DNA from 4 places in the Streptomyces botrytidirepellens genome. Region 3 is predicted to be linked to each of the others. Evidence: riboswitches for the same ligand, from Rfam matches in the RefSeq annotation. Region 3 holds a riboswitch; each other region holds the start of a gene.
The links. Region 3 has a riboswitch for cyclic di-AMP ahead of EEJ42_RS29555 (C40 family peptidase). Riboswitches for the same ligand answer to the same signal wherever they lie in the genome.

Region 1 (2,193 bases), on a different contig from region 3:
GCCGCCCCCGCCGACACATGGGACCAGGTCGCCGAGTGCGAGAGCGCCGGGATGTGGAGCGCCAACGAGGGCAACGGCTTCTACGGCGGCCTTCAGCTGACCCTCGACATGTGGAAGAAGTACGGCGGCACCAGCTACGCCCCGCGCCCCGACCTCGCCAGCCGCTCCCAGCAGATAGCCGTCGCCGAGTCGATCCTCGGCGACCGCGGCCCGGACGCCTGGCCCAGCTGCGCGCTGAACGCCGGGCTGACCGACGGCGGCGACGCCCCGGACGTGAACCCCGGCAGCACGGCGCGCCCCTCGCAGCAGGACGACGCGGAGCGCGAGGACCGCGACCGGTCCGACGCCCGGGACCGCGGCGATTCGGCCGGCAAGGCGCCGGACGCATCGGACCCCTCCGACGCGTCCGCGGAGCCGGAGCGGCCCCAGGACTCGGCCACGCCGGGCGACTCGGACGACTCGAACGACTCCGGCGGCCCGGACGACGACGCGTCCTCCCCGTCCCCCTCTTCCGGCGCGCCTTCTCCCGGCGCGTCCGACCCCTCGCCGACCCCCTCCTCCACCGGGGGCGGCTCCGAAGGTGCCTCCGGCGCACACCGGGGCGAACGGGACGCGGGGGAGCGGCCGAGCGACCACGCCTCGCGCGGCGGTGCCGACAGGGCCGAAAACCCCACGGATGGCGGCTACACAGTGCGTCCGGGTGACAACCTTTCAGCAATCGCCGAAAAGCAGGAATTGGGCGCCGACTGGCGTCGGCTCTACGAGTCCAACGAGAACCTCATCGGAACCGACCCGGATCTCATTCTCCCTGGTCAGCGACTTGATCTCACCGTCAGGGGCCAGTAGTTCGGGGTGATTTGCCCGATCTGGAGCCGGTGAGACATACCTCTCGTCACATTTTCCGGGGCGTCCGAGGTGTCCGGTCTCTCCGCACCCGGCCCCACCTGCGCCGATGTGGGCCGGGTGAGATCGATAACAGCCCTCTTCGCTGCGATAAGGGTGTTTGAACGTTTCCCGCACGTGTGTTTAACGTCTTTCCGCTCGCCACCGCGAGCACCGTCGACCGTCACGCCGAGTCCTGCCGGCGGTCGACCGGTACCGACGCGCCAGCGCCGAAGGCAGGAGCGGGGGACCCAAGGTAAGTGCCGGGAGGCCAGCAAGATCGGCCGAGCGGCTAGGGGTGAAGCAGGGTGCGGACCCCCGCACCCAGCCGGGCAACTCACGCCCGAACCCGACAGCTCACCTCGTAGGCGTCGGTGAGGAAACGAACGAACATGTCCAACGCTCAGGGCAAGCACCGTCGTCCTTCCAAGGCCACTCGTTTCGCCGCGCTCGCCGGCCTCGCCGGAGCCGCTGTGGCCACTCCGCTCATCGGTGCGACGTCCGCCTCTGCCGCCACCACGTCCCAGTGGGACCAGGTCGCGCAGTGCGAGTCCGGCGGCAACTGGTCGATCAACACCGGCAACGGTTACTACGGCGGCCTTCAGTTCTCCTCCTCCACCTGGGCCGCGTACGGCGGTACCGCCTTCGCACCCACCGCCGACAAGGCCGGCAAGGCCCAGCAGATCCAGGTGGCCGAGAAGGTCCTGGCCAGCCAGGGCAAGGGCGCCTGGCCGGTCTGCGGCAAGGGCCTGACCAGCGGCGGCGCCCCGTCCGCCCCGGCGCCGTCCACCCCGTCGCAGAGCCAGTCCGACTCCTCGCAGTCGGCCCCGTCCGCCAAGCCGAAGGCCGCGCCCCGCAGCGCGCCCGAGCACGCCGCGCGTGACCAGGCCCGCGGCCCGATCAAGAAGGGCGACGGCGAGTACAAGGTCAAGTCCGGTGACACCCTCGGCAAGATCGCCAAGGCGGAGGACGTCAAGGGCGGCTGGAAGAAGCTCTTCGAGCTGAACAAGAACATCATCCCGAAGGCCGACCTGATCTTCCCCGGCCAGCAGCTCCACCTGAGCTGAGCAGCCACACCGTAGTCAACGAGCCCCGGCCGGGTGCGCCGCCCCCACGGTGCACCCCGCCGGGGCTTCGGTGCGGTTAGGCTCATGCTGCTACCGAAGTCCCATACGAAGGAGAACCTCGTGCCGTCCATCGACGTCGTCGTAGCTCGCGAGATCCTCGACTCGCGAGGCAACCCCACGGTCGAGGTCGAGGTCGGCCTCGACGACGGCAGCACCGGCCGTGCCGCCGTCCCGTCCGGCGCCT
Region 2 (2,193 bases), on a different contig from region 3:
CGCCGACGACACCGGCCGTGTGGTGATCGTCGACCGGCCCGGCGCGGTCCAGACCCAGCTGCTCATCGGGCGCATCGGCGCCGACCGGCACGACCGCGTCTGGCCCGCCCAGGTGCTCGGCACCTACTGCCTGGGCGGCACCCTCACCTCCCGGCTGGACCGGGTGCTGCGCGAGGAGAAGGGCTACACCTACGGGGTGCGCGCCTTCGGCCAGGTGCTGCGCTCGACGCCGCCCTCGCCGGCCGGGGGCGGCTCGGCGGGCGCCTCGCTGCTGGCGATCAGCGGTTCGGTGGCCACCGAGGTCACCGGCCCGGCGCTGGACGACCTGTGGACGGTGCTGCGGACGCTGAAGGAGGAGGGGCTGACGGACGCCGAGCGCGATGTCGCCGTGCAGAACCTCGTCGGCGTCGCCCCGCTGAAGTACGAGACGGCCGCCGCCGTCGCGGGCACGCTCGCCGACCAGGTCGAGCAGCACCTGCCGGACGACTTCCAGGCGCAGCTGTACGCCCGGCTCGCCGAGGCGGGGACGGTGGAGGCGACCGCGGCGGTCGTGAGCGCCTTCCCGGCCGACCGGCTGGTGACGGTGCTCGTGGGTGACGCCTCGAAGATCGAGGAGCCGGTCAGGGCGCTCGGCATCGGAGAGGTGCGCGTCATCACCGGCTGAACCGCGGTCCGCCGGGCCCGAGATGTCCCTGGACCGGCTCAACGCCCCATCAGAACAAGGGCCCTGGCGTCAAGCGAGACGCCAGGGTCCTCCCGTATGTCCGATTTGAGGGGCGTTTGGTTTGTGGCGAGAACAACAAAAACCCGTAACCGTTTGGTGATCGAAACGCGGCCCGTTTAGCGTCAGTGCGGCTGTTCGCCGGATACCCGCCGCACCCGCGGCACGGACAGTCATCGCCGAGTCCCATGGTGCGAGTGCCAGGGGAGCCGGGGACCCAAACGTCCCTGGGGTGAATCGGACGCCTTCCCCGGCCGGGGGAGGGGCCCGTAGGAGACCTTCCTGCTCCGAACCCGTCAGCTAACCCGGTAGGCGAGAAGGAAGGAAAGGAGTGCGCCACACCATGGCGTTCACCCGTGCTGCCGGGAAGCACCGACGTCCCAGCCAGACCGCCGTCCGTACCGGCGCGAACATCGCTGGCATCACCACGGTCGCCTCGGGCGTCGTCGCCGGCATCGCCGGCCCGGCCCTCGCCGCGACCGGCGAGACGCCGTCTCCCCAGGACACCGGTCTCCGCCAGGCGATGGTGATGGGCGACGGTCTCTCCGACCAGATCGACGCGCAGGCCCAGTCCCAGGAGAGCGCCGCCGAGGCCGCCGCCGCCAAGGCGAAGGCCGAGGCCGTGGCCCGCCAGGAGGCCGCGCGGAAGGCCGACGCGGCCGCGAAGAAGGCCAAGGCGGAGCGCGAGGCCAAGGAGCGCGCCGCGCGTGAGGAGGAGCGCAAGCGCCTCAACACGTTCGTCTCGCCCGTCGACGGCTCCTCCGTCTCCACCGGTTACCAGGCGTCCAGCGGCCTGTGGTCCTCCGGCAGCCACACCGGCATCGACTTCAGCGCCTCCACCGGCACCGAGGTGCAGTCGGTCGGCATGGGTGAGGTCGTCGAGGCGGGCTGGGGCGGCTCGTACGGCAACAACGTCGTCATCAAGATGAACGACGGCACCTACACCCAGTACGGCCACCTCTCCTCGATCGGCGTCTCGGTCGGCCAGAAGGTCACCCCCGGCCAGCAGATCGGCCTGTCCGGCGCCACCGGCAACGTCACCGGCCCGCACCTGCACTTCGAGGCCCGCACCACCGCGGAGTACGGCTCGGACATGGACCCGCTGTCGTACCTGCGCTCGCACGGCGTCAACCTCTGACCCGTCGCCACCCCTGTCGAAAGGCCCCGTCCGCTCCGGACGGGGCCTTCGGCGTTACCCGGCCGGGACGCTCCCCTGTGACCAAAAAATATCCCTGAATTGACTTCGCCCATCGGAAATCCCGGCGGCTTCGAATAGAGTCACTGAACACGCGTCAATCGGATGCGTTTCGCGGGGTTGAGGCGGAGGTTCGACAATGCGGGACCGGAAGTGAACGGGGATACGGCCGCACTCCAGGGCGGTCGCCGGATTTCGGCGCATGCGGTGTGCACGGCGATCCGTGACGACATCATCTCCGGCACCTATCCGCCCGGCAGCCGGCTGACCGAGGAGC
Region 3 (2,193 bases):
GCGGGAACTTCTTCGGGTCGAGATCGAGATCCCGGCACACCAGTGCCATCAGCCGCTTCGAGTCGGCCGCGTCGTAGATCGAGAACGATGAGGTGAAGCCCAGCTTCTTCGACTCGCGGCGCAGGATGCGCACGCACGCGCTGTGGAACGTCATCACCCACATCGCGTTCGCCCGCGGGCCGACCAGCTCCTCGACCCGCTCCTTCATCTCGCCCGCCGCCTTGTTGGTGAAGGTGATGGCGAGGATCTGGCCGGGGTGCACATGGCGGGTGCCGAGCAGATACGCGATGCGGTGGGTGAGCACCCGGGTCTTGCCGGACCCGGCCCCCGCGACGATCAGCAGCGGCGAGCCGGTGTGCTCCACGGCGGCCCGCTGCTGCTCGTTCAGCCCCTCCAGCAGCGCCGCCGGGTCGATGGCGGGGCGGGCCGCGCCGTCCCGGTAATACGCCTCTCTGGTCCCGCTCGGCACCGGCGCGTCGAAGGCGCCCGTGAAGAGGTGGTGCGGCACCTCCTCGCCGCCTGAACCGTCTGAACCGCCACTGTGGCCCGGGTGTGCGGAATCCTCGGGCGGCGGGGGCTCCTCTTCCGGAGGCCCGAGGCTCGCCAGGAAGCTGTCGTCAAAGAGGCTGCTCATCGCTCACCGAGTTTAGGCGGCCGCACTGACAGCCTACGCATGGATGTCACGAAACGGTTTCGGGCATATCGACCACCAGCCTTCACAGGAGCCCCACGAGTTGGCTACCGTCCTCCCCCAGGCGGCCCGTAGACCCGTCGGCGAACCGCGCCGGCCCGGGCGGCCTCCGCCGAGTCCGGTCGCGCCGCGAGGCAGCCGGAGCCGGGGACCCACAACGCAAGACCGGGGTGAATCGGCCCGAGCTGCGGTACGACGCGTACGGCATGTACGACGCGCACGTCCCGCCCGCGCACGGCCGTAGGGCAACCTTCCGTACCGCCCGAACCCGACAGCTAACCCGGTAGGCGGTCCACGGAAGGAGTCGCCTCCCTTGGCGTCGCACCGCAAGCCGCGGACCCGAATACCCACCGCCGCCGCCTCCACCGGACGCCGTACGGCCGTCGGATTCACCACCGCCGCCCTCGCCTCCGTCACCCTCCTCTCCCAGACCGCGAACGCCGCCCCGGGCGATCCGAAGCCCGGCACCACGCAGTCGATCGAGGCGGTCAAGGAGAAGGTGGACACCCTCTACCACCAGGCGGAAACCGCCACCCAGCACTACAACGCCGCCAAGGAGCGCTCCGAGCAGCAGCGCACCAAGGTCAACCGGATGATGGACGACGTCGCCGAGAACACGGAGAAGCTCAACGAGGCCCGCCGCACGCTCGGCACCTACGCCGCGGCCCAGTACCGCAACGGCGGTATGACCTCGAGCGCCGCGAGCCTGCTGTTCTCCAACGACCCGCAGGACCTCTTCGACCAGTCGCATCTGATGAACCGGATGGCCGGTTCGCAGAAGCGGGCCGTCGACGACTTCCAGACGCAGGCGGCGAAGGCCGCCAAGGAGCGCCGCGAGGCCGCCAAGAGCCTGGAGTCGCTGACCGAGACCCAGCGAGAGCTGAAGACCAAGAAGAAGTCCGTCCAGGACAAGCTCGCGCAGGCCCGGCGGCTGCTGGCGAACCTGACCGCCAAGGAGAAGGCGCGGCTGGCGGCGATCGAGAAGAAGAAGGCCGAGGAGGCGCGGCGCAAGGCGGCCGAGCTGGCCGAGAAGCAGCGGGAGGCCGCGGCCCAGCAGAAGCAGCAGGAGCAGGAGCAGGAGCAGCAGTCGAGCGGCGGTTCCTCTTCCGGTTCCGGAAGCAGCTCGGCAGGCTCATCCACCGCCACGAACAGCACCAAGGCGGCCAAGGCGATCGACTTCGCGGAGTCCCAGCTCGGCAAGCCGTACGTCTGGGGCGCGACCGGGCCCAACTCCTACGACTGCTCGGGGCTCACCCAGGCCGCCTGGAAGGCCGCCGGGGTCTCCCTGCCGCGCACCACATGGGACCAGGTGAAGGCTGGTACGCGCGTCTCGACCTCCGACCTCGAGCCCGGTGATCTCGTCTTCTTCTACGACGACATCAGCCACGTCGGGCTCTACATCGGCGACGGGATGATGATCCACGCGCCGAAGCCGGGGGATGTGGTGAAGAAGGCGCCGATCACCGAGATGCCGATCTACGGGAGCGTGCGGCCCGCGTAAC
Region 4 (2,193 bases), on a different contig from region 3:
CCGGCCGCACCTCCAAGTGGAGATGGGGGCCGGTGACGTTGCCGGTGGCGCCGACGCGGCCGATGGTCTCGCCCGAGGACACCTTGCCCGAGGTGACGACCATGGACGACAGGTGGCAGTACCAGATCTCGGTGCCGTCATCGAGCTTGAGCACGATGCGGTAGCCGTACGATCCGGCCCAGCCCGCCTGGGTGATGGTGCCGCCGCTCACCGCCTTGACCGGGGTGCCGGTCGGGGCGGCGAAGTCCTGGCCGGTGTGGTCGGCGGACCACATGTCGCCCGCCTGGCCGAAGCCCGCGGTCAGGGTGTACGAGGCGACGGGGAGGGTGAACCCCGTGGAGGTGGAGGCCTGGGCGCGGCGCTCGGCGGCGGCCTTCGCGGCGGCCTCCTTCTCGGCCTCCGCCTTCTTCTTGGCGGCGGCCTCGGCGGCCTTCTTCTTGGCGGCGGCCTCGGCCTTCTTCTGCTCCGCCAGGTCGCGGGCCTTGGCGGCGGCCTTCGCGGCGTCGTCGGCGGCGGCCTTGGCGGCGGCGCGCGCCTCGCTCTCGCGTCTGTCGTCATCCGCCGCGGTCTGCTGGCTCTCGGCCTGCCGCAGGATGCGGGTGCGCAGCGCCTCGCCCGCCTCGGTGCCGCTGGTGGTGAGGGCGGTCGCGGTGGTCTGGGAGGAGCCCTGGTCGTCGGCCATCAGGGAGCCGATGCCGGGCAGGTCCTTGGCGGCGGGCAGCTGGGCCTTGACCTCGTCGGCGACGTGGGCGAGGTCCGGCATGGAGATCGGGACGGTCGGCCGGTCCTTGGCGCTCGCCATGCCGCCCGCGCCGACCGCCGCGATGACGCCGACGCCGAGGACGGCGCCGCTGCGGGCCATGGTCCCGCCGCGCTGCTTGCCGACGCGGTGCCGACCGCGGAGCGGAGCGATGGACTCCTCGGTGGGGTTCCACTCGTCCCAGACGGCTTCCTTGCCTACGGGCGGCTCATCCGGTTCGGCGCCGAGGCCGACCGTGGTGCGGGCGCCGGCTCCGGCGTCGAAGCCGACTCCGTACGCGGTCGCAGTGCCGGGACCCGTACCCGACGAGCGGTACGGAGCTTCGTCCAGTACGGACCTGTTGGACGCCACCGGGGCGCACTCCTTTCCTTCCCTCTCGCCTACCGGGTTAGCTGACGGGTTCGGAGCAGGAAGGTCTCCTACGGGTCAGGTTCGACCCGATTCACCCCAAGGTGGTGGTTCCCCGGTTCCCTGGTGCTGGTGCCTGGTGCTGATGGTGGTGCTGGCGCTGCACGTACGGGATTCGGCGACGGCGCACGGTTGCCGCCTCTGCGACGGCTGTGCCGACCGCGCTGCGTTATCGAACGTTAATAGAGAGCGCGACATGATTCCAAGCTCTTCTGAAGAATCCGCGTAGCTTTGGCATGAACTTAGTAACCAAGGAAGGACAGATGGGGGCGTTTCACCCCGGTTGAAAAGGGATGGTAAAAACCTCCGGCGGGCTGATCGTGTGTCAATCGTTATGCGCGCGCGTCACGGTTGGCTACGGTCCGTGTCCGGAGCGGGGGTCGTGGTTCCGTTCGTTCCGGGTGGGCGCCGGACCGCGAGCAGGGCCATGTCGTCCGAGGTCTCTCCGCCCGCGTGCAGCGCGACGTCCTCCACCAGCGCGTCGAGCAGCCCGCCCGGTCCGGTGAAGCGGCGGCCGCGCAGCCGCTCCTCGGGGACGTAGAACGTGCCGTGCCGGTCGCGGGCCTCGGTCACCCCGTCCGTGAACAGCAGCAGCGTCGCGTCCTCGGGAAACCGCAGCTCCGTCACCCGGTCGGGCCACGCGCCCAGTTCGCCCATCCCCAGCGGCAGCGCGGCCGTCTCCGGCTCCAGGCGGCGCACCGCGCCGTCGCCGGGCAGCAGCAGCGGCGCCGGGTGGCCGCGGTTGATGAGGCGGAGGGTGGAGTCGCCGCGCGGGATCTCGCCGAGGACGGCGGTGGTGAACCCCTCGAACGCCTCCAGATCGGCCCGCTGCCGGGCGCCCTCGCGCCGCAGCGCCCGCTCCAGCCGCCCCGCGAGTCCCTCCAGCGTCGCCTCCTGCTCCGCGGCCTCCCGGAAGGCGCCGATGAGGACCGCGACGACCTCCACGGCCTGGAGCCCCTTGCCGCGGACGTCCCCGACGATCAGCCGTACGCCGTGCGGGGTGTCCTGCACCGCGTACAGATCGC

Region 1: linked by a shared signal. The riboswitch ahead of EEJ42_RS45315 (LysM peptidoglycan-binding domain-containing protein) and the one ahead of EEJ42_RS29555 (C40 family peptidase) in region 3 are both predicted to bind cyclic di-AMP.
Region 2: linked by a shared signal. The riboswitch ahead of EEJ42_RS25830 (M23 family metallopeptidase) and the one ahead of EEJ42_RS29555 (C40 family peptidase) in region 3 are both predicted to bind cyclic di-AMP.
Region 4: linked by a shared signal. The riboswitch ahead of EEJ42_RS19070 (M23 family metallopeptidase) and the one ahead of EEJ42_RS29555 (C40 family peptidase) in region 3 are both predicted to bind cyclic di-AMP.

What each region holds. Positions count from the first base shown of each region.
Region 1 is NZ_RIBZ01000854.1:14,168-16,360, forward strand. Features, by position in the region: gene EEJ42_RS45310 (LysM peptidoglycan-binding domain-containing protein) at 1-846, shown strand, start outside; cyclic di-AMP (ydaO/yuaA leader) riboswitch at 1,101-1,268, shown strand; gene EEJ42_RS45315 (LysM peptidoglycan-binding domain-containing protein) at 1,275-1,949, shown strand; gene eno (phosphopyruvate hydratase) at 2,034-2,193, shown strand, end outside.
Region 2 is NZ_RIBZ01000307.1:8,812-11,004, reverse strand. Features, by position in the region: gene EEJ42_RS25835 (M16 family metallopeptidase) at 1-664, shown strand, start outside; cyclic di-AMP (ydaO/yuaA leader) riboswitch at 889-1,050, shown strand; gene EEJ42_RS25830 (M23 family metallopeptidase) at 1,065-1,859, shown strand; gene EEJ42_RS25825 (GntR family transcriptional regulator) at 2,070-2,193, shown strand, end outside.
Region 3 is NZ_RIBZ01000328.1:26,487-28,679, reverse strand. Features, by position in the region: gene pcrA (DNA helicase PcrA) at 1-634, opposite strand, end outside; cyclic di-AMP (ydaO/yuaA leader) riboswitch at 792-996, shown strand; gene EEJ42_RS29555 (C40 family peptidase) at 1,005-2,192, shown strand.
Region 4 is NZ_RIBZ01000243.1:23,409-25,601, forward strand. Features, by position in the region: gene EEJ42_RS19070 (M23 family metallopeptidase) at 1-1,111, opposite strand, end outside; cyclic di-AMP (ydaO/yuaA leader) riboswitch at 1,123-1,253, opposite strand; gene EEJ42_RS19075 (PP2C family protein-serine/threonine phosphatase) at 1,514-2,193, opposite strand, start outside.